Regions from separate parts of the Thiomonas sp. X19 genome, predicted to be linked through region 3. Evidence: predicted binding sites of a transcription regulator. Region 3 holds the regulator's gene; each other region holds the start of a gene.
The links. The regulator sigma-54, encoded in region 3, starts transcription at its own class of promoters, with help from an activator protein. The targets are predictions, from matches to a motif close to TGGCANGNAANCTGCTTT.
Positions count from the first base shown of each region.

Region 1: a site for sigma-54 is predicted at 2,540-2,557, ahead of THIX_RS20925 (pilin). Genes of this name have one in related genera too.
Region 2: a site for sigma-54 is predicted at 1,896-1,913, ahead of THIX_RS19540 (ANTAR domain-containing response regulator). Genes of this name have one in related genera too.
Region 4: a site for sigma-54 is predicted at 1,496-1,513, ahead of glnA (type I glutamate--ammonia ligase). Genes of this name have one in related genera too.

Region 1 is NZ_LT605203.1:4,272,802-4,277,466, forward strand. Features, by position in the region: gene THIX_RS20915 (tetratricopeptide repeat protein) at 1-1,079, opposite strand, end outside; gene THIX_RS20920 (transposase) at 1,069-1,770, opposite strand; gene THIX_RS20925 (pilin) at 1,975-2,427, opposite strand; gene THIX_RS20930 (LysE family translocator) at 2,786-3,430, opposite strand; gene THIX_RS20935 (peroxiredoxin) at 3,525-4,184, opposite strand; gene THIX_RS20940 (hypothetical protein) at 4,363-4,536, opposite strand; gene THIX_RS20945 (DUF3563 family protein) at 4,608-4,665, opposite strand, start outside.
Region 2 is NZ_LT605203.1:4,011,339-4,016,003, forward strand. Features, by position in the region: gene THIX_RS19520 (urease accessory protein UreF) at 1-503, shown strand, start outside; gene ureG (urease accessory protein UreG) at 500-1,186, shown strand; gene THIX_RS19530 (sirohydrochlorin chelatase) at 1,249-1,629, shown strand; gene THIX_RS24410 (hypothetical protein) at 1,658-1,780, opposite strand; gene THIX_RS19540 (ANTAR domain-containing response regulator) at 1,927-2,586, shown strand; gene THIX_RS19545 (CmpA/NrtA family ABC transporter substrate-binding protein) at 2,960-4,246, shown strand; gene ntrB (nitrate ABC transporter permease) at 4,328-4,665, shown strand, end outside.
Region 3 is NZ_LT605203.1:536,468-541,132, reverse strand. Features, by position in the region: gene THIX_RS02605 (chloride channel protein) at 1-497, opposite strand, end outside; gene rfaE2 (D-glycero-beta-D-manno-heptose 1-phosphate adenylyltransferase) at 697-1,209, shown strand; gene THIX_RS02595 (RNA polymerase factor sigma-54) at 1,283-2,758, opposite strand; gene lptB (LPS export ABC transporter ATP-binding protein) at 2,794-3,519, opposite strand; gene lptA (lipopolysaccharide transport periplasmic protein LptA) at 3,588-4,217, opposite strand; gene THIX_RS02580 (thiol:disulfide interchange protein DsbA/DsbL) at 4,373-4,665, opposite strand, start outside.
Region 4 is NZ_LT605203.1:3,637,110-3,641,774, reverse strand. Features, by position in the region: gene THIX_RS17565 (EI24 domain-containing protein) at 1-519, shown strand, start outside; gene THIX_RS17560 (molybdopterin-binding protein) at 616-1,401, shown strand; gene glnA (type I glutamate--ammonia ligase) at 1,626-3,041, shown strand; gene THIX_RS17550 (hypothetical protein) at 3,269-3,811, shown strand; gene glnL (nitrogen regulation protein NR(II)) at 3,897-4,665, shown strand, end outside.

The sequences.
Region 1 (4,665 bases), 3.7 Mb from region 3:
AGCGGCAGCCGTTTGCGCAGCCACAGCGCAGCCGCCAGCAATGCGGCCAGAAACGCCCAGCTCGCCGCCGTGGTCCAGGGCGACAGCCAGCCGGTGGAGACGCGAAGATCGTCGTGATACAGGCTCAGCGCATTCGGCGTGGGCAGGACGATCCAGCGCAGATAGTCCACCATCACCCGGCCTTCGGTCAGCAGGCGTTCGCTCAAGGTGAAAGGCCGCGCCGCGTAGGCCGAGCCATTGAGTGCGCTCGGCAGCAGCCACGCCAGTCCCAGTACGCCGGGGATGAACAGCAGCACGAGATAAACGGGGATCAGCGGGCTGATGGCCGGGCGATTCGGGGTGGGCGCATGCACGTTCGCCGTCAGCGCCCCGCGCAGCACCACCCACTCCAGCACGAAGGCGTAGGCGGGCAGCATGACGCCGGTTTCCTTCACCAGCACGGCCAGCACCGTGCCCAGCGCCAGGCTGCCCCAAATCCAGGCCATGGCCCCGCGCCTGCCCTCGATCAGCCGCATGCGCCCATGCCAGTAGGCGAGCAGACCCAGGAGCACGAAGCACGACGCCAGCGCCTCCTCGCGCTGCACCACGTACAGCACGGCGGTGAGCTGAATGGGAGCCAGCACCCAGGCGGCGGTGACCAACAAGGCCAGGGTCGGCGCGCTCACCAGCCATCCGCCTGGACGCGCTGCTGATGAGCCGCGCTCCAGCCACCCCAGCACGCGCGCCGACAGCAGCCACACCAGCCAGCCGTTGAACAGATGCAGCAGCACATTGCCCAGCTTCAGCGGCCATGGGTTCATGCCGGTGAACTCCATTTGCGCCGCAAAACTCAGCATCGACAGCGGCCGGTCCAGTGGCCCGGCATGGCCGCTCCAGATGGCGCGCCAGAAGTGGGCGTGAAGCGCCGTTTGGGCGAACGCGGCGTTGTCCACCAGATTGCCGAAATCGTCGAACACATACCCGCCGGCCAATCCCGGCCAATACGCCAGCAGGCCGAGCAGGAGGATGGCCGACAGCGCCGCGATCCACAAAAAATGGGGTCTGTCCCCCCTTTTTTCCGAAATGGGGTCAGACCCCATGTTGGGAGGGCGGTTTCGGTCTGCCCGGGATTCCAGGTATGGCGCGGCGTCCGAGTGTCCGTTGCAATTCTTGGGCGAACCGCACATCACCGAGGGCATGACTGCCATGCAGGGCGGCGCGAATCTCATCCACAAGTCCGGGTGCGAGCTCGAATTGGAACAAATCACGATACGCCGCCTGCCGCTCGGCGGTGTTCGCGCCCAAGGCCGTATAAACGGCGTGCGCCTGAATCAGCGCATCCTCCTCGCCTTGCGCGTTGCTGCGGTAACTCGACCAGCGATAATCGCCCGGATGCTCCACCATGCGCGCCCGCACCGGATTCAATTCGATATAGCGCTGGCAAGCCAGGAAATACCCATCTTGCTGCACCAGACTGGAGCGGAACCGGCCCTCCCACAGCGTACCGGTGCGCCGATAGGTGCGGTTGACATATTGCACATACCGCTGGCCGAGGGTTTTCATCAGCAGCCCGGGCGCAGCCGCATGGTCGGAGGACAGCAACAGATGCACATGATTGGTCATCAGCACATCAGCGTGAATGCGGCAGTCGGTCTTGTGCGCTGCATCCAGCAGCCAGTCGAGGTAAGCACGGTAGTCCTCATCGGCAAAGAAGCACGCCTGCCGATTGTTGCCGCGCTGAATCAGATGCAGCGGGACATGGGACAGCGTGAGCCGTGGGCGCCGTGGCATGGGGAGGCGATGGAGAGCGACGATGCGGCGAGGATAACTGAAAACGGTAACTGAAAACGTGAAAACGGGATCTGTCCGCCTTTCCCCTCTTAAAACGTGAAAACGGGGTCTGTCCCCCTTTCCCCTCTCTTTCCCAGAGGGAGCGGTGGGGTAAATAAAGAAAAAACCCGCCTTGCGGCGGGTTAAAGTCCCGTAGAAGGCGATTTAGGTGCAAGAAGAAGGAAGATAATTTTTGCTGATAGTACCTGCCTTACAAATCCATTGAATCGAACCGCTGCCGGTTGGGACTACAGCAGAAAGCAACAGCGTTTGGCCTTGAATTGCTTTGTTCGCTTTGGTGGAGTTAAATGTCACAGTGATGAGGCCACCTGTTGCCGAACCTGCACTCAAACCAACGCTTAAGACATAGTTGCCTGTAATGGAACCTGCAGAGGCCACGCCAGCCGATGTATTACTTGATGGGAATACTCCACGATTGGTGTAGTATTCTGCAGCAGCAGTCTGGACCCCATCAGCCAGCGACATGCCTTCCGTCACCTGCGCACGAATCACATAATTCTGATACGCCGGAATCGCAATCGCCGCCAAAATACCAATGATGGCCACCACGATCATCAATTCGATCAGGGTGAAGCCTTGTTGCAGTTGCTTCTTCATCTGAGAGCTCCTAGAAGTGTCAAAGCCGCGGACTCCGCGCCTGAGAATCACCGGTGTTGACGCCGGTCCGCGATGGGTTGGTGAACAGTCCCCCCTGAGGGGCATGCCGATAGGAGCAGCATCTGTGCCAGCCCGCGGCGGCCTGCATTTCGTGAACCCGTTCACGCTTCGCGCCTCCGCACCAGCGCCAGCAGCAACAATTCCGGTCAGGGACTGACAATTTTTGTCGCGCCAGCGCGCAAGTTGTCGGCCCCGCCGCCAACAGCGGCAAACGCCCGCCTTGCCCAGGTGCGCGCCCAACCGGGCTGGACGGCCATCGAAGTCGCCAGCGCCGAGGCTGGCGGCCTGCGTCCAAGCGTCACGGCCGGTGCAGGCGCAGCAGGCCCACGCCGAAGGCGCAGAACACCGTCCCGGAAACGCGCTGCGGCCAGCCCGAGGCGAACCAGGTGTTCAGGCGCCTGCGCGTCAGCACGGCGAGCCCCGCATAGAGACTCAGCACGAGCAGCGAGATGGCCATGAACGTGGCCGTCAGCACGGCGTACTGTGGCCCCATCGGCCGCGAAGCGCTGAGGAACTGCGGGAACAAGGCGGCGATGAAGGCGATGGCCTTGGGGTTGGTCAAGGCCACCGTCACGCCCTTGGCGTAGAGCTTGCGCGGATGATGGTCGGCCCGCTCCTCGCCGGGCACGGTGGCCAGCGCTTGCGGCGAAGCCTGCCGCGCCCTGCGCCATTGCTGCATGCCCAGCCAGATGAGGTAGGTGGCGCCTGCGACTTTGACCAGGGTGAAGGCCAGTGCGGAGGTCTGCAGCACGGCGTTGAGCCCCAGGGCGCTGAGCGTGGCCAGGCCCAGCAGGCCCGAGACGTTGCCCAAGGACGACCACAGGGCGCGCCGCCAGCCGTAGTGCATGGCGTTGTGTATCGACAGCATGACCGCCGGCCCGGGCGTGAAGGACGCGGCCAAGGCAAAGCCGACGAAGATGAGGTAGGTGGTCCAGGTGGGCATGGGTCGGGATGGAGGGGGCGGAATCCGTCGGAGCGCCCAAATTCTAGGCGCCGCCCCGAACGGCGCTGCCCTTGCCGGGCATGCCCGGCCGCGCTCACTTCGGCTGCGGCATGACGCGCAAATAGGGCTTGAGCGTCTTCCATCCGCCGGGGAATTTCTGCTTCGCGGCTTCGTCGCTGATGGAGGTGGGAATGACGACGTCATCGCCCGGGTGCCAGTTGGCCGGAGTGGCGACGCCATGCTTCGCGGTGAGCTGCAGGGCATCCAGCAGGCGCAGCACTTCGTTGAAGTCGCGGCCGTTGCTCATCGGGTAGACCAGCATGGCCTTGATTTTCTTGTCGGGGCCGATGAAGAACACGCTGCGCACCGTGGCGTTGTCGGCGGCGCTGCGGTCATCGGCGGCGCCCGACGCATCGGCCGGGAGCATGTCGTACAGCTTGGCCACGTTCAGGTCGGTGTCGCCGATGATGGGGTAGTTGGGCGCCATGCCCTGGGTCTCGGCGATGTCCTGGGCCCACAGGCGATGCCCGGCGACGGGGTCGACCGAGAGGCCGATGAGTTTGCAGTTGCGGCGGTCGAACTCCGGCTTGAGCCGGGCGACCGTGCCCAGTTCCGTCGTGCAGATGGGGGTGAAGTCTTTCGGATGGGAAAACAGCAAGGCCCAGCTGTCGCCGATCCAGTCGTGGAAATGAATCGTGCCCTCCGTGGTCTCCGCCGTGAAGTCGGGGGCCGTGCTGCCAATGCGCAAACTCATGATGTCTCTCCTGGGGTTGTGCGGCTGACGAACTGACAGCCTTCCCGGAAGGCTAGGCGTTCCGCCGGCGCATGCCAACGAACGATTGTTCATACCCTCATGACGAAAAGGACTTTAGGGCGACGCTGAACAAGTTCATCGCGCGCATCGCGGCCGCCAGGGCCGCGAACGGTGAAGCTCAAACCCGCCGCGCCCAGGGGCCCAGCGTCGCACGCTCGAGGGCGCCCAGCTTGTGCTCGAAACGGGCCGAGGCCAGCAGCGAGCGCTCGATGAAACCCGCCCGGACTGCGCTCGCGTACTGCTCGCGCATCGCATCGAACGGCGCTCGCAGGAGCGCCTTGGCTGCAGACACGAGTGGTGCGCAGTCGCCCAACTGCGCCCACGCCGCCGGCGATTGCGCGCGGCGGCCAGGAGTGCGGGCGCTTACCACAGCGCCCGCCGATGATGAAGCCCGGGGATCGAGGCGTGCAGCGGAAAACTC
Region 2 (4,665 bases), 3.5 Mb from region 3:
CAGCCTGCGCCGCCCATGCCGCGTGGGAAGCCGGCGATTGCGCCGCGCTGCAAGCCATCCAGACCTGGGTGCTGGCCACGCGCGAGAGCGCCGAGCTGCGCCAGCAAAGCCAGCAGATGGGCCGCTCGATGCTGGAATGGTTGCGCCATCTGCGCCCCGGCCACCCTGCCCTGGCGCTGGCGGCGCAAATCGCGCCCGCCCCCGCCTGGCCGCTGGCCTTTGCGCTGGGCGGCCTCGCGCTGGGGCTGGACACCGATCACATGGCCCACGCGCTCGCCTTTTCCTGGCTGGAGAATCAGGTGCAGGCGGCGATGCGCGCCGTTCCCCTGGGCCAGAGCAGCGGGCAGCGGCTACTGGCCGCGCTCACGCCCGACATCCCCGCCGCCGTGGCGCAGGCACGAAACCTGCAGCACCGCATGGACCACTGGCAGAGCTTCTCGCCCATGCTGGCCATTCTCAGCAGCCGTCACGAAACCCAATACTCCCGCCTGTTCCGATCATGAGCGCACAACCTTCCACACCCCCCACCTCGCCCCTGCACCACATTGCCCGCCGCAGCAAGCGCCTGCCGCCGCTGCGCGTGGGCATCGGCGGGCCGGTGGGCTCGGGCAAGACCACCCTGCTCGAAATGCTGTGCAAGGCCATGCGCGCCCAGTACGACCTCGTCGTGGTGACCAACGACATCTACACCAAGGAGGACCAGCGCCTGCTCACCGTGGCGGGTGCCCTGGAGCCCGAGCGCATCATGGGGGTGGAGACGGGCGGCTGCCCGCACACCGCGATCCGCGAGGACGCGTCGATCAACCTCGAAGCGGTGGACCGCATGCTGGAGCAGTTCCCCGACGCCGACATCGTGTTCATCGAGTCCGGCGGCGACAACCTCGCCGCCACCTTCAGCCCGGAACTGAGCGACCTCACCATCTATGTCATCGACGTCGCCGGCGGCGAAAAAATCCCGCGCAAGGGCGGCCCCGGCATCACCAAGAGCGACCTGTTCGTCATCAACAAGACCGACCTCGCCCCCCATGTTGGCGCCAACCTCGACGTGATGCGCGCCGACACCGTGCGCATGCGCACGGGCGCAAGCGGCCTGCGCCCTTTCGTGATGACCAATCTCAAAACCCTGGAGGGGCTGGACGCGGTGGTGCGCTTCATCGAAACCAAGGGGCTGTTGCAAGTGGCCTGATGCAACGCGAACCACGCAACAGCCTTGGCGCTGCGCCCCATCCCCCGCCCAACCCATCGCACATGAACACCACGACACCCCGCCTGCTGCTTCTCGCCCACGGCTCGCGTCAGCCGGAATGGGCGCGGCCTTTCGAGGCTGTGCTCGCCGCCGTGCGCGCCAGCCGGCCCGAGTTGCGGGTTGAGCTGGCCTATCTCGAATCCATGCAGCCATCCTTGGCGCAGGCGCTGCTCGAGGCGGGCGCGGCGGGCTGCACGCAACTGCATCTCGTGCCGCTGTTCCTCGGCGCGGGCGGTCATTTGCAGCGCGACATTCCGCAAGCGGTGCGCGATGCCCAACTACAGCACCCCCATCTCACGGTGCGCGTTGCGGCCGCGGCTGGCGACAGCCCGGACATCGTCGCCGCGCTGGCGGCCTACGCGCTGCGTTGCGCGCAGGGCTGAGCCGAGGCGGCGCACTGCGCAACAGGCCCTAGCGGTCGATCGACGACAAGAACCGGCGCAACTCCGGGGTCTGGGGCGAGGCGAACAACTGCTCGGGCGCCCCCATTTCATGAATGCAGCCCGCGTGCGTGAAGGCCATGCGGTCAGACACTTACCCATCCATCGCCGTGCCAGGGTCTTGAGGTCCGGCGAGGAAAGAAGCCGGTTTCTGCGCGCTCCGAGACGAGCAAACTCCAGACTGTCCACCGATGCGCCCGACAGCGGCAGGGCACGGAATTTGCTCGCGTGAGCCGTGCCATGGCCCGCTCTCGCCCCCCAAGCTCTGCTCCCCACATCCTGCAGCGCACCCTGAAGGTTGCCGTCATTTCGCCCGACCCCGCGCTGGGGAAGGACGATGCCGACCACCAGCGCCAGGCGCAGCGTTGTGCCGCGCTGGTGCATGGACTGCAGGATGCGGGCTACGAGGTGGTGGCGGTGCTGCCGGCTTCGCCCGACCTGGACGAGCGCATCGCCGCCGCCGCGCCGGACCTGGTCATCGTCGATGCCGAATCCGGCGTGCGCGACTTGCTGGAGCATGTGGTGCTGGCCTCGCGCGACACGCCCCGGCCCATCGTGCTGTTCACCGACGACGACGACACCGGGACCGCCCAGCTCGCCATTGCCGCCGGAGTCACCGCGTATATCGTCGACGGGCTCAAGCCCAGCCGCGTCAAGCCGGTGATCGAAGTGGCGCTGGCGCGCTTCGAGCGCGAGCAGGGACTGCGCGCCGAACTCAGCGAGGCACGGCTTCAACTCTCCGAGCGCAAGCTGGTGGAGCGCGCCAAGGGCATCGTGATGCAGCGCCAGGGCTGCAGCGAGGAGGAAGCCTTCGGCCGCATGCGCAAACTGGCGATGGAGAAAGGGCTGAAGCTCGCCGAGGTGGCGCAGCGCATTCTGGACACGGTCGGGTTGATCTGAACGTGGCGCACGCAGGCAGCGGTTGCCGATACCCATAGGAGTTGGCACCAGATGCGAGCATTCTCGCCTGCGTCGGCGCACTCGCACAGTGCGGCGCACCACAAACGACCGCCGCAAAAGCTGGGCAGATTCGACCTTTCCCTCTGAAGCCGGCGGTTTGACGGCCTGGCACGCCTATTGCGTGTAACCAGACGTAGGCCAATGGCGGCTTATGCAGGGACTTCCGGTTGCCGGCGTCTCCCCTCCGGTTTTGGCAACGATGCCTTCAAGAGCACCACGGTTGTGGCTGCGCTTGAGGGCTTTTTTTTCGACCGTCATGCTCGACCGCCCGACTCAACCGCTCCTCTCGACCCGACCCATCACAGGACCTTTCATGCGCAAACCCGAAGACGCCACACCCAAGACCGATGCTCCGGCCCAGCCCGCCCGTCGCGCCATCATGAAGTCCGGGGCTGCAGTTGCAGTCGCCAGCCTGTTGCCCGGGCTGCAGTCCCAGGCGCGCGCGGCAGGAACCGGCTTCGGCAAGCCCGAAATGGAAGAGGTCAAGATCGGCTTCATCCCCCTGACCGACTGCGCCCCCATCGTGATGGCGGCGGTGCTGGGTTTCGACAAGAAGTACGGGGTGAAGATCATCCCGAGCAAGCAGGCCTCGTGGGCTGCCGTGCGCGACAACCTCGTCACCGGCGGCATTCAGATGGCGCATGTGCTCTATGGCCTGCCCTATGGCGTGCAACTCGGCGTGGGCGGGCCGAAAAAGGACATGGCCATTCTGATGGGCCTGAACCGCAATGGCCAGGCCATCACCCTGGCCGATGCGCTGGCCAAGGAAGGCATCACCACCGGCCCGGCGCTGGCCAAGGCCATCGCCGAAAAGAAGCGCACCTACACCTTCGCCCAGACCTTTCCCACCAGCACCCACGCCATGTGGCTGTATTACTGGCTGGCGACCTACGGCGTCAACCCGCTGAAAGACGACAAGGTGATTACCGTGCCGCCGCCGCAGATGGTGGCGAACATGCGCGTGGGCAGCATGGACGGCTTTTGCGTCGGCGAGCCGTGGAACGCGGTGGCCATCGAGCAGAAGATCGGCTTCACCGCCGTGACCAGCCAGGAGATTTGGATGGATCACCCCGAGAAAGTGCTGGGCACCACCGCCGAGTTCGTGCAGCAGTACCCCAACACCACCAAGGCGGTGATGGCCGCGGTGCTGGAAACCTGCCGCTGGATCGACGCATCAAGCGCCAACCGCACCAAGATGGCCGAAACCATCGCCGCGCCGGGCTATGTGAACACGCAGGTGGAAACCATCCTGCCGCGCATCCTCGGCCATTACACCAACGGCCTGGGCAAAAGCTGGGACGACAAGCACCCGATGACCTTCTATGAAGACGGGCAGGTCAACTTTCCCTGGCTGTCGGACGGCATGTGGTTCCTGACCCAGTTCCGCCGCTGGGGCCTGATCAAGACCGACCCCGACTACCTCGCCGTGGCCAAGGCGGTGAACCGGGTCGATCTTTACAAGGACGTGGCCGCCGAACTCAAGGTGCCGGTGCCTGCCGGCACCCTGCGCAGCTCCAAGCTGATCGACGGCGTGAGCTGGGACGGCAAAGACCCGAAGGCCTATGCCCGCAGTTTCAAGATCAACGATCTGGCCACTTGATGGCCCGGGCGCCGCGCGGCATCGCAACCGCCCGGCGCCCCACCTGAAACGCAACGCATGACGATGAAGCAGGAGTCCAGCATGAACACCGCAGTCCTGTCCGGCGCCGCCGGATTCAACCCCGAACCGCCGGGCGAGAGCATCGCGCTCGACGCGCAAACCGCGCGGACCGCAGCGCATGCCGAACCCGCCTCGGCTGCCACGGCAACTTCGAGCCGCAGCAAGTTCGCCATCCGCCCGATGAGCGCGGACGACCGCAAGCGCGCGCGCAACCGCCGGATCGTGCTGGCGCTGGTGGCGCCGCTGGCCGGCCTGGCGCTGCTGCTGCTGGTGTGGGAGCTGGCGGCCGAGCACAGCGCGCAATTCCCCTCGCCGCTCGTCACCTGGAAGTCGGCGCAAAAGGTGTTCGCCCATCCCTT
Region 3 (4,665 bases):
CCGATGAAGGACGACACCAGCGAGGCGAACTGGATCATCGTGCCTTCGCGGCCGATGGTGATGCCGCCGCTCACCGCCACCAGCGACGAGGCGGTGCGCATCAGGTTGGGCACCACCGGCAGCAGGCCGTCGCCCACGCGCACCGCCTCCATGTACTCCGGCCCGCGCGGGCGCTTGATCCAGCGCTGCCCGGCCCACATGATGAGCCCGCCGACGACCGCGGCAATCACTGGAATGACGGCCCGCTGCCAAAGCGGCAGCCCGGCGGCAGCGGTGACCAGATGCTCGTGCGTGCTGTAGAGGCGGATGATGGCGTACATCGCCTGGCGGAAGCCCTCCACCGCCACCGAGGCGACAAAACCGATGATGGCCGCGACCAGCATCATCGGCACCATCGGGTCTAAACCCAGGCGCAGATGGACGAGCAAGGCGTGGAAGCGGTTCGAGATGGATTCGGACATGACGAGCTGGCGCGGCAGGCCATCGCCGCTGCGCAAGGGAAAGGTTGCAGAAATGGTATCGGCTCGCACGCCCCAGAGCGGTGAAGTTTGGTGAACGCCGACAACAAGCGCTCCACCGCGAGGACGCGCGACCGATCGCGGGTCCTCGCGGATGGTCGTGGTTGGCAGCTGGCGGTCGCGTTGCCGCGAACGGGTTCGTACCGCCCGCACGGACGGCTTTGCGACAATGCCAGCCATGTCCAGCAGCCCCGCATCCACCTCACCCCCCGCCCCGGCCTTTCTGCGCAAGCTCTGTGCGCCGGCGCAATTGCCGCAGGCCCTGGCCGCGCTGCCGCGCCCGCTGGTGTTCACCAACGGCGTGTTCGACATCCTGCACCGCGGCCATGTGACTTACCTCGCACAGGCGCGCGCGCTCGGCGCCAGTCTGGTGCTGGGGCTGAACTCCGACGCTTCGGCGCGCAGCCTGGGCAAGGGCCCCGAGCGCCCGCTCAACCCGCAAGACGATCGCGCCGCCGTACTGGCCGCGCTGGAAAGCGTGAGCCTGGTGGTGCTGTTCGACGAAGCCACGCCGCTGGCGCTGCTGCGGCTGGTGCGCCCCGAGATTTATGTGAAGGGCGGCGACTACAGCGTCGCGACCCTGCCCGAAACCCCGCTGGTGCGCGGCTGGGGCGGCGAGGTGCGCATCCTGCCCTTCGTCGCCGGCCGCTCTACCACGGCGCTGGTGCGGCGCATTCGCGGGGAAGGCTGAACCCGCCTCACGGGGGCGCGTCACGCATCGGGGTGCGGATGCAGAGTCCGCCGCACGGGGCCCGCGCACGGCCCTATGGGCTGGACGCGCTCTTGCGTTGCGCCGTCGGCGGAATGCGCAGGGCTTCGCGGTACTTGGCCACGGTGCGCCGCGCCACGGTGATGCCCTGGGCGGCGAGGCGCTCGGCGAGTTCGCCGTCCGAGAGCGGCGCCGCCGGGTTCTCGTCCTGCACCATTTGGCGGATGATGGCGCGCACCGCGGTGCTCGATGCGTTGCCGCCGGTATCGGTGGACAGGCCCGAGCCGAAAAAGTATTTCAGCTCGAACGTGCCGAACGGCGTGAGCACGTATTTCTGCGTGGTCACACGCGAGATGGTGGACTCGTGCAAGCCGAGCTCATCGGCGATTTCGCGCAGCACCAGTGGGCGCATGCCCAGCTCGCCATGGCTGAAAAAGTTCTGCTGGCGCTCGATCACGGCCTGCGCCACGCGCTCGATGGTCTCGAAGCGCTGCTGCACATTGCGCACGAACCAGCGCGCCTCCTGCAACTGGCCCGACAGCCCGGCGCCGTCGCGCGAGCGGCGCAGCAGATCGGCATACAGGCTGTTGATGCGCAGCTTGGGCAGCACCTCGGGGTTGAGCATCGCGCGCCAACGCCGGCCGCTGCGCATGGCGATGACGTCGGGCGTGACGGCCTGCGCGGTGGACGGCATGAAGCGCGCGCCCGGGCGCGGATCCAGCCGCGCGATGCGTTGCTGCACCTCGCGCAGCGCGGCCTCGTCGACCTGCAGGGCGCGGGCCAGCCGCTTCCAGTCGCGCTTGGACAGCAGGGCCAGATGGCCGCCAGCGCACAAGGCGATGGCCAGGTCGCGCTCCGGGCAGGGGGCTTGGCGCTGGAGTTGCAAGCACATGCACTCGCCCAGGCTGGTGGCGCCGACGCCAGCCGGGTCGAAACTCTGCACCAGCTTCAAACCCATGCGCAGCGCGCTGCACAGCGCTTCGCGCTCCTCCTCGCCGGCCTCGGCGTCGAGTTCGGCGCCCAGCAACTCGGGGCCTTCGGCCAGGTAGCCGTCTTCGTCGAGCGAGTCGATGATGGCCTCGGCCGCGGCGCGGTCGGCCTCGCTCAGCCCCAGGCCCGCGAGCTGGCCGCGCAGATGGGCGCGCAGATCGGTGCCCACATGCGCCAGGCCCAGCGGGTCGAAGTCGTCGTCGGCCTCGCCGCCACTGCCCTGCCAGTTTTCGCCCGGCGCGGTATCCCACTCGCCCTGCTCGGCACCGGACTGCCAGTCCTCGCGGTCGAGCTTGAGTTCGACGGCCTCATCGCTCGCCTCCTTGCGCGCCTCGGCGGCTTCCGTCGCGCTTTGCGCCTCGGCGGGCGTCTCGACATCGCCCTCGCCTTCCTCATGCTCCAGAAAAGGGTTGGCCTCGAGCATCTGCTCGACTTCCTGCAGCAACTCCAGCGTGGAGAGTTGCAGCAGGCGGATGGATTGCTGCAACTGCGGCGTGAGCGCGAGGTGCTGCGACAGGCGAAGATTGAGCGACTGCTTCATGGTTTTGGCGCGCGCTCAAGGAAACGCAGGAGCGCTCATAAGCGGAAACTCTCGCCCAGATAGACCTTGCGCACGGCCGGATTGTTGACGATGTCGTCCGGCTTGCCCAGCGCCAGCACGCTGCCCTCGCTGATGATGCAGGCGTGGTCGCAGATGCCCAGGGCTTCGCGCACGTTGTGATCGGTGATGAGCACGCCAATGCCGCGCGACTTGAGGAATTGGACGATGCGCTGGATTTCGATGACGGCGATGGGATCGATGCCGGCGAAGGGCTCGTCGAGCAGGATGAACTGGGGATTGGTGGCCAGCGCCCGGGCAATTTCCACCCGCCGCCGCTCGCCGCCCGACAAGGCGATGGCTGGACTGTCGGCCAGATGCTCCACATGCAGCTCGCGCAGCAACTGCCCCAGGCGCGCTTCGATCTCGGGCTTTTTCAGGGCACGGCCCTCGGCGTCGTGCTGCAGTTCCAGCACCGCACGCACGTTTTCGGCCGCCGACAGGCCGCGAAAAATCGAGGCTTCCTGCGGCAGGTAGGACAGGCCCAGACGCGCGCGCCGGTACATCGGCTGATGCGTGATGTTCTGGCCGTTGAGGTGGATCTCGCCGCCGTCGGCCCGCACCAGGCCGACGATCATGTAGAACGAGGTGGTCTTGCCGGCGCCGTTCGGGCCAAGCAGCCCGACCACCTCGCCACCGCGCACCTCCAGGCTCACGTCGCGCACCACCTGGCGCCCGCCATAGCGCTTTTGCAAGCCGCGCATGCTGAGCACCCCGGCATGCTGGGTCTGGGCCGACGCCGCCGGCTCCACCGGCTTCAACACCGCCGCGTTCACGGCCGCGCTCCCAGGCCTGGCGACACCTTCAACGCCGGCGCCGGCCCGCTGGGCTTGGCTGCGGGCTGCGTGGTGCGCGGCGACAGCATCACCCGCACCCGGCCGTTGGGGTTGGAAGGCGTGGCGCCGGCTTTGCCGCCGACCACGGTGAAGACATCCGTCAGGTCGTTGTAGGTGATGACCTCACCCTGGGCACGGTCCGTCAGCTTGCCATCGCTCAGGCGGTCGAGCGTGGCCTGGCCGGTGAATGTGACCACGTCGCTCTTGCCGTCGTAGTGAATGGTGACGGCGCTGCCGAACATCGACGGCGTGGGCTGCCCCGGCTGCGCGTCCAGCGTCTGCGCGTAGGTCGCGAGCTTGTTCGGCGTGCCGAATGCGGTGGCGTCGTCATAGCCCTGCGGCGTCTGCACCACCTCCACGCGGGCGGCGTGAATCACCAGCGAACCTTTGGTGACCACCACATTGCCGGTGAACACGCTGGTCTGCTTGACGTCGTTGTAGTGCATCGCGTCGGCCTCGACCTGAATCGGCTGCGTCTTGTCGGACTGCAGCGCCTGGGCCGGAACCAGCGTGGCCGCCAGCAGCGCCGCCAGCAGCAGGCGCGTCGCGGAGCGAAGCATGGGCATGAAGTTTGCTTTCATGTGGAGCATTGTAGGCATGTCGGCCCCGTTCCTGAGCCGCCCGGCTCGGGCAGGGGTCGGCTGTCGGCTGGTCTTGGCCCAAGCGTGAAAAAGCCCGCGATTGCGGGCTTTTCAGCGGCAAGACGAAGCCGGAATCTGGCTTATTTGGCTGTTTTCGCCATGCCAGCGCGCAATTGCTGCACCAGAAAATCGACCGCCTGCAAGACCTTCTCGTTGTTGGGCGTCTCCGGCATCGAGGCTGATGCGGTGTACATGCCGCCGACCGCAAGCGTGGGCACGCCGGTGATCTGGTAGTCCGTCACCATTTGCGTGGCGCGCTTGGTTTCCATTTGCACGCCGAAGGAGTTGTAGGCGTTCATGAACGTGGCCTTCGGAATGCCGCGCCCGACCAGCCAGTTGGCCATCTGCTCCGGCGTTCCGAGCGGGATGTGCT
Region 4 (4,665 bases), 3.1 Mb from region 3:
CTCTTGGCCGCGGCTTTGGTCATGCCGGTGGCGGGCCCTATGGTCGCGCGGGCCCGTTACGCGCAACTGCAGCAGCGCGGCCGTGGCCGGCTGGTGCAGTCGCTTCTCTGGTCGCTGTGGATCACGCTGGCGGGTTTGGGGGCGTTGCTGTTGAGCCTGCCGCTGTGGTTCATTCCAGTTGTCGGCTGGCTCGTTGCGCCGCTGATCTGGGGCTGGATGACGGCGCAGATGTTCGCCTTCGACGCCGTCGTTCAGTTCGCCAGCGTGCCCGAGCGCAGGCAGCTCCTGCGCGACCATCGCTGGTCCCTCTTGCTCATGGGCGTGAGCTGCGGTTACCTCAGCGTTTTGCCGACCTTGTTGTTCGGCCTGGGCTGGCTGGTGCTGGCTTTGTTGCCGGTGCTCACGCTGCTGGCGCTGTGGCTGTATGTTCTCAGTTTCGTGTTCACCGCTCTGTGGTTCGTGCATTATTTGCTGGCAGCCTTGGCCGCTGGGCGCGAGCAACTCGTGACCACGGCGTGATCCAGGACGCTGGCTGCAGGGCCGCGGCACCGGCCGACATGCCGTGCGCAGCACCTCCCCCTGCAGTTTCCCTTCCACCTCAGCTCGCGTTCCATCATGGCGATCGGCCTCTATATCATCGGCGACGAAATCCTGTCTGGCAAACGGCGGGACAAGCATTTCGCGCAAGTCCAGGAACTGCTGGCAGCGCGGGGCATGCAACTGCACTGGGCGCAGTATCTGAGTGACGACCCCGCCTTGCTGCGAATGGCCCTGCGCGCAAGCTTTGCCCGGGGTGATGTGGTGTTGAGTTGCGGCGGCATTGGCGCCACGCCCGACGACCACACGCGCCAGAGCGTGGCGGCGGCCCTGGATGTGCCGCTTGAACTCCATCCCGAGGCCAAGCGCCTGATTCAGCAACGCATCGCCACGGCAGCGCTTGGGCCGCCCGATTCGCCAGCCAATGTGCAGCGTTTGCAGATGGGCATGTTCCCGCAAGGCAGCGCCATCATCGCCAACCCCTACAACCAGATTCCCGGGTTTTCGATCCGCCAGCATTTCTTCGTTCCGGGTTTCCCGGTCATGGCTTGGCCCATGTTGGCCTGGGTGCTCGACGGGCCGCTGCGGCATTTGCACCGCATCGGCAGTTATCTCGAGCGTGCCGTCATCGTGCAAGGGGCGATGGAGTCGGACCTGACTCCGCTCATGGAGCGCATCGAGCACGAGCATGCCGGTGTCAAGGTGTTCAGCCTGCCGAGTGTGGACCACCCGGAATGGGGCCGGCATATCGAACTGGGTGTCAAAGGCGAGCCTCAAAATGTAGAAGGCGCGTTTGATGCACTCAAACAGGGACTTGAGGGCCTGAAAGCACGTATTTGCACAGAAGTTGTGCGAAAACTCTAACGAGCACGCTCTTGGTGCGTCCGGGCTTTCGGGCAATCATCCCTGCCCATCCACTTTCACGACGGTTTCCCGGGCATGGCCATTTGCCAAGGCGTGGCATGGTTTCTGCTAGATTTTCGGCATCGTCGACGACACGATCAGTGTGCTCATGAACAGCCTCTTGCAGGTCCATGCCCCAGCGCCAGGCCCCTTTCCCAACCCACTCCCATGACTGGAGAATTTGCATGACCAAACACGTTGCTGATGTGATGAATATGGTGAAGGAACACGACGTCAAGTTCGTGGATTTCCGTTTCACCGACACCCGCGGCAAGGAACAGCACGTGACCGTGCCGATTTCCGCTTTCAACGATGAAAAGTTCACCCAGGGCCATGCTTTCGACGGCTCGTCCATCGCCGGCTGGAAAGGCATCGAGGCGTCGGACATGCTGCTCATGCCCGACCCGAACACCGCCAATGTCGACCCCTTCATGGAAGAAACCACGCTGCTGCTTAGCTGCGACGTGCTCGAGCCGGGCGACGGCAAGCCCTATGACCGCGATCCCCGCTCCATCGCCAAGAAAGCCGAGGCCTACCTCAAGGCATCCGGCCTGGGCGACACCGCCTTCTTCGGCCCGGAGCCCGAGTTTTTCATTTTCGACCAGGTGCGCTGGAACGTCGACATGTCCGGCTGCTTCGTCAAGATCGACTCCGACGAAGCCTCCTGGATGTCGGGCGAGAAGATGGAAGGCGGCAACATGGCTCACCGTCCGTCGGTCAAGGGTGGCTACTTCCCCGTGCCCCCGGTGGACAGCCTGCAGGACATCCGCTCGGAAATGTGCCTGTTGCTGGAGCAGATGGGCGTGCCCGTCGAAGTGCACCACCACGAAGTGGCCGGTGCCGGCCAGTGCGAAATCGGCACCAAGTTCTCCACCCTGGTGCAACGCGCCGACTGGACGCAGATTCTGAAGTACGTGGTGCAAAACGTGGCCCACAGCTACGGCAAGACCGCCACCTTCATGCCCAAACCCGTGGTGGGCGACAACGGCTCGGGCATGCATGTGCACCAGTCGGTATGGAAGGAAGGCAAGAACCTGTTCGCCGGCAATGGTTATGCCGGGCTGTCCGAGTTCGCGCTGTACTACATCGGCGGCATCATCAAGCACGCGCGCGCCCTCAACGCCATCACCAACCCGGGTACCAACTCGTACAAGCGTCTGGTGCCGGGCTTCGAGGCTCCGGTGAAGCTGGCCTACTCGGCCCGCAACCGTTCCGCCTCCATCCGCGTGCCTTATGTGCCCAGCGACAAGGCGCGCCGCATCGAGGTGCGTTTCCCCGATCCCACCTGCAACCCCTACCTGGCCTTCTCGGCCATGTTGATGGCTGGTCTCGACGGCGTGGAAAACAAGATCCACCCGGGCGAAGCCGCCAGCAAGAACCTGTACGACCTGCCGCCGGAAGAAGACGCAAAAATCCCGACCGTGTGCTCCAGCCTCGACCAGGCGCTGGACTATCTGCACAAGGATCGTGCCTTCCTCACCAAGGGTGGTGTGTTCAGCGAAGATTTCATCGACGCCTACATCGACCTGAAGATGGAAGAAGTCACCCGTTTCCGCATGACCACCCACCCGGTGGAGTTCGATATGTACTACTCGCTGTAATCGTGACCCGTCGGCGTGCGTTGAACCAGCACAGCGCGCCGTTCTGCAAACGACAAGGGGACGGTTCGCCGTCCCCTTGTCGTTTTTTGGTCCAGGGACGGCATTCCGGAAAGGCCGGGCACTGCAGAGCGCGTTCTGGGTCTTACACTGATACAAGCTGCTGAAGCGCGTCCGTTCTGCAGCCTGATTTTCACCAAGCCGGCTCAACTTTCACTGACAGGTCATCGATGTTCCGACTCCCGACTCCCCGCCGCAATCTTGCACTTGGACTGGTGTGGTCGGGGCTGGCCTTGGTGCCGCTGGCGCCCCCGCTGGCCCATGCCCAGGAAACCGACCCGAACCGGGTCTACCGCTGCCCGGACAACTCGTACACCAATATGTTGAGCGTGGTGAAGGCGAAGAACTGCAAGCCGGTGGACAACGCCAATGTCAGTGTGATGTCCCCGACCACCCCGTCGAAAAGGCCTGCCGCCGCGCCACGGAGTTCTTCCAGCGCCGACCGCGTCAGCCCGTCCACCCAAACCGAACGCGACGCCGAGGCCCGGCGCATTCTCGATGCCGAATTGCAGAGCCAGCAGCTCAAGCTGCAGGAACTGCTCAAGTCCTACAACAATGGCCACCCCGACTACCTGGGCAACGAGCACAACGTCGGCGGCGGCATCAACCAGCAGAAATATCTCGACCGTGTGGCGGCGATGAAGAACCAGATCACCCTGACCGAGGCCAATATCCAGGCCTTGCAGCGTGAACTGCAACGCTATGGGCAGTGAGTCCCAGGATCCGGCCGGATTCTCGTCTCCCGAGGAGGCAACGAATCCATCCCAGGACGACTTGACACCCTTTGCCGGTGTCGCGATGTCACGCGCTGCTCCCGCCGGCGCCCAGGCTGCACTCGACTGGCTGGCCACGATGGTCGCCCTGGTCGACCCGCAAGGACGGATGCTGCATGCCAACCCGGCGATGGAAGCGGGGCTCGGGCTGTCGCGCAGGCATCTGCTGGGGCGCGATCTGGCGCAGTGGCTGACGCGGCAAAGCCTGTGGCACGAAGCCTTGCAGCAGGTGCAGGCCAATGAATTCAGCAGCAAGCGTTTCGACTGCACGGTGATGGCGCGCACCGCGGCCGATCCGCTGCAGGTGCAACTCATCGTGGCGCGCACCGAGCTGCCCGATACGCTGCTGGTGGAACTCGTGGAGCTTGGCCAGCAGACGCGGCAGGAGCGCGAGGAGCAGTGGCTCAACCAGGCTCAGGCCAACAAAGACCTGATCCGCAACCTGGCGCACGAAATCAAGAACCCGCTGGGCGGCATTCGCGGCGCGGCCCAGTTGCTGCAGATGGATCTGGAAAGCCGCGAGTTGCAGGAGTACACCCGCATCATCATTCACGAGGTGGACCGCCTGCAGACCTTGGTGGACAGCCTACTGGCGCCGCACCGCCGTCCGCATGTGGTGGGCGAGATGAACATCCACGAGGTGCTCGAGCGCGTGCGCTCGGTCATTCTGGCCGAGTTTCCCCAGGGTCTGAGCGTGGAGCGCGATTACGACGCCAGCATCCCGGAATTTCGCGGCGACCGTGAACAGCTCATCCAGGCCATTCTCAATATCGTGCACAACGCGGCCCTGGTCC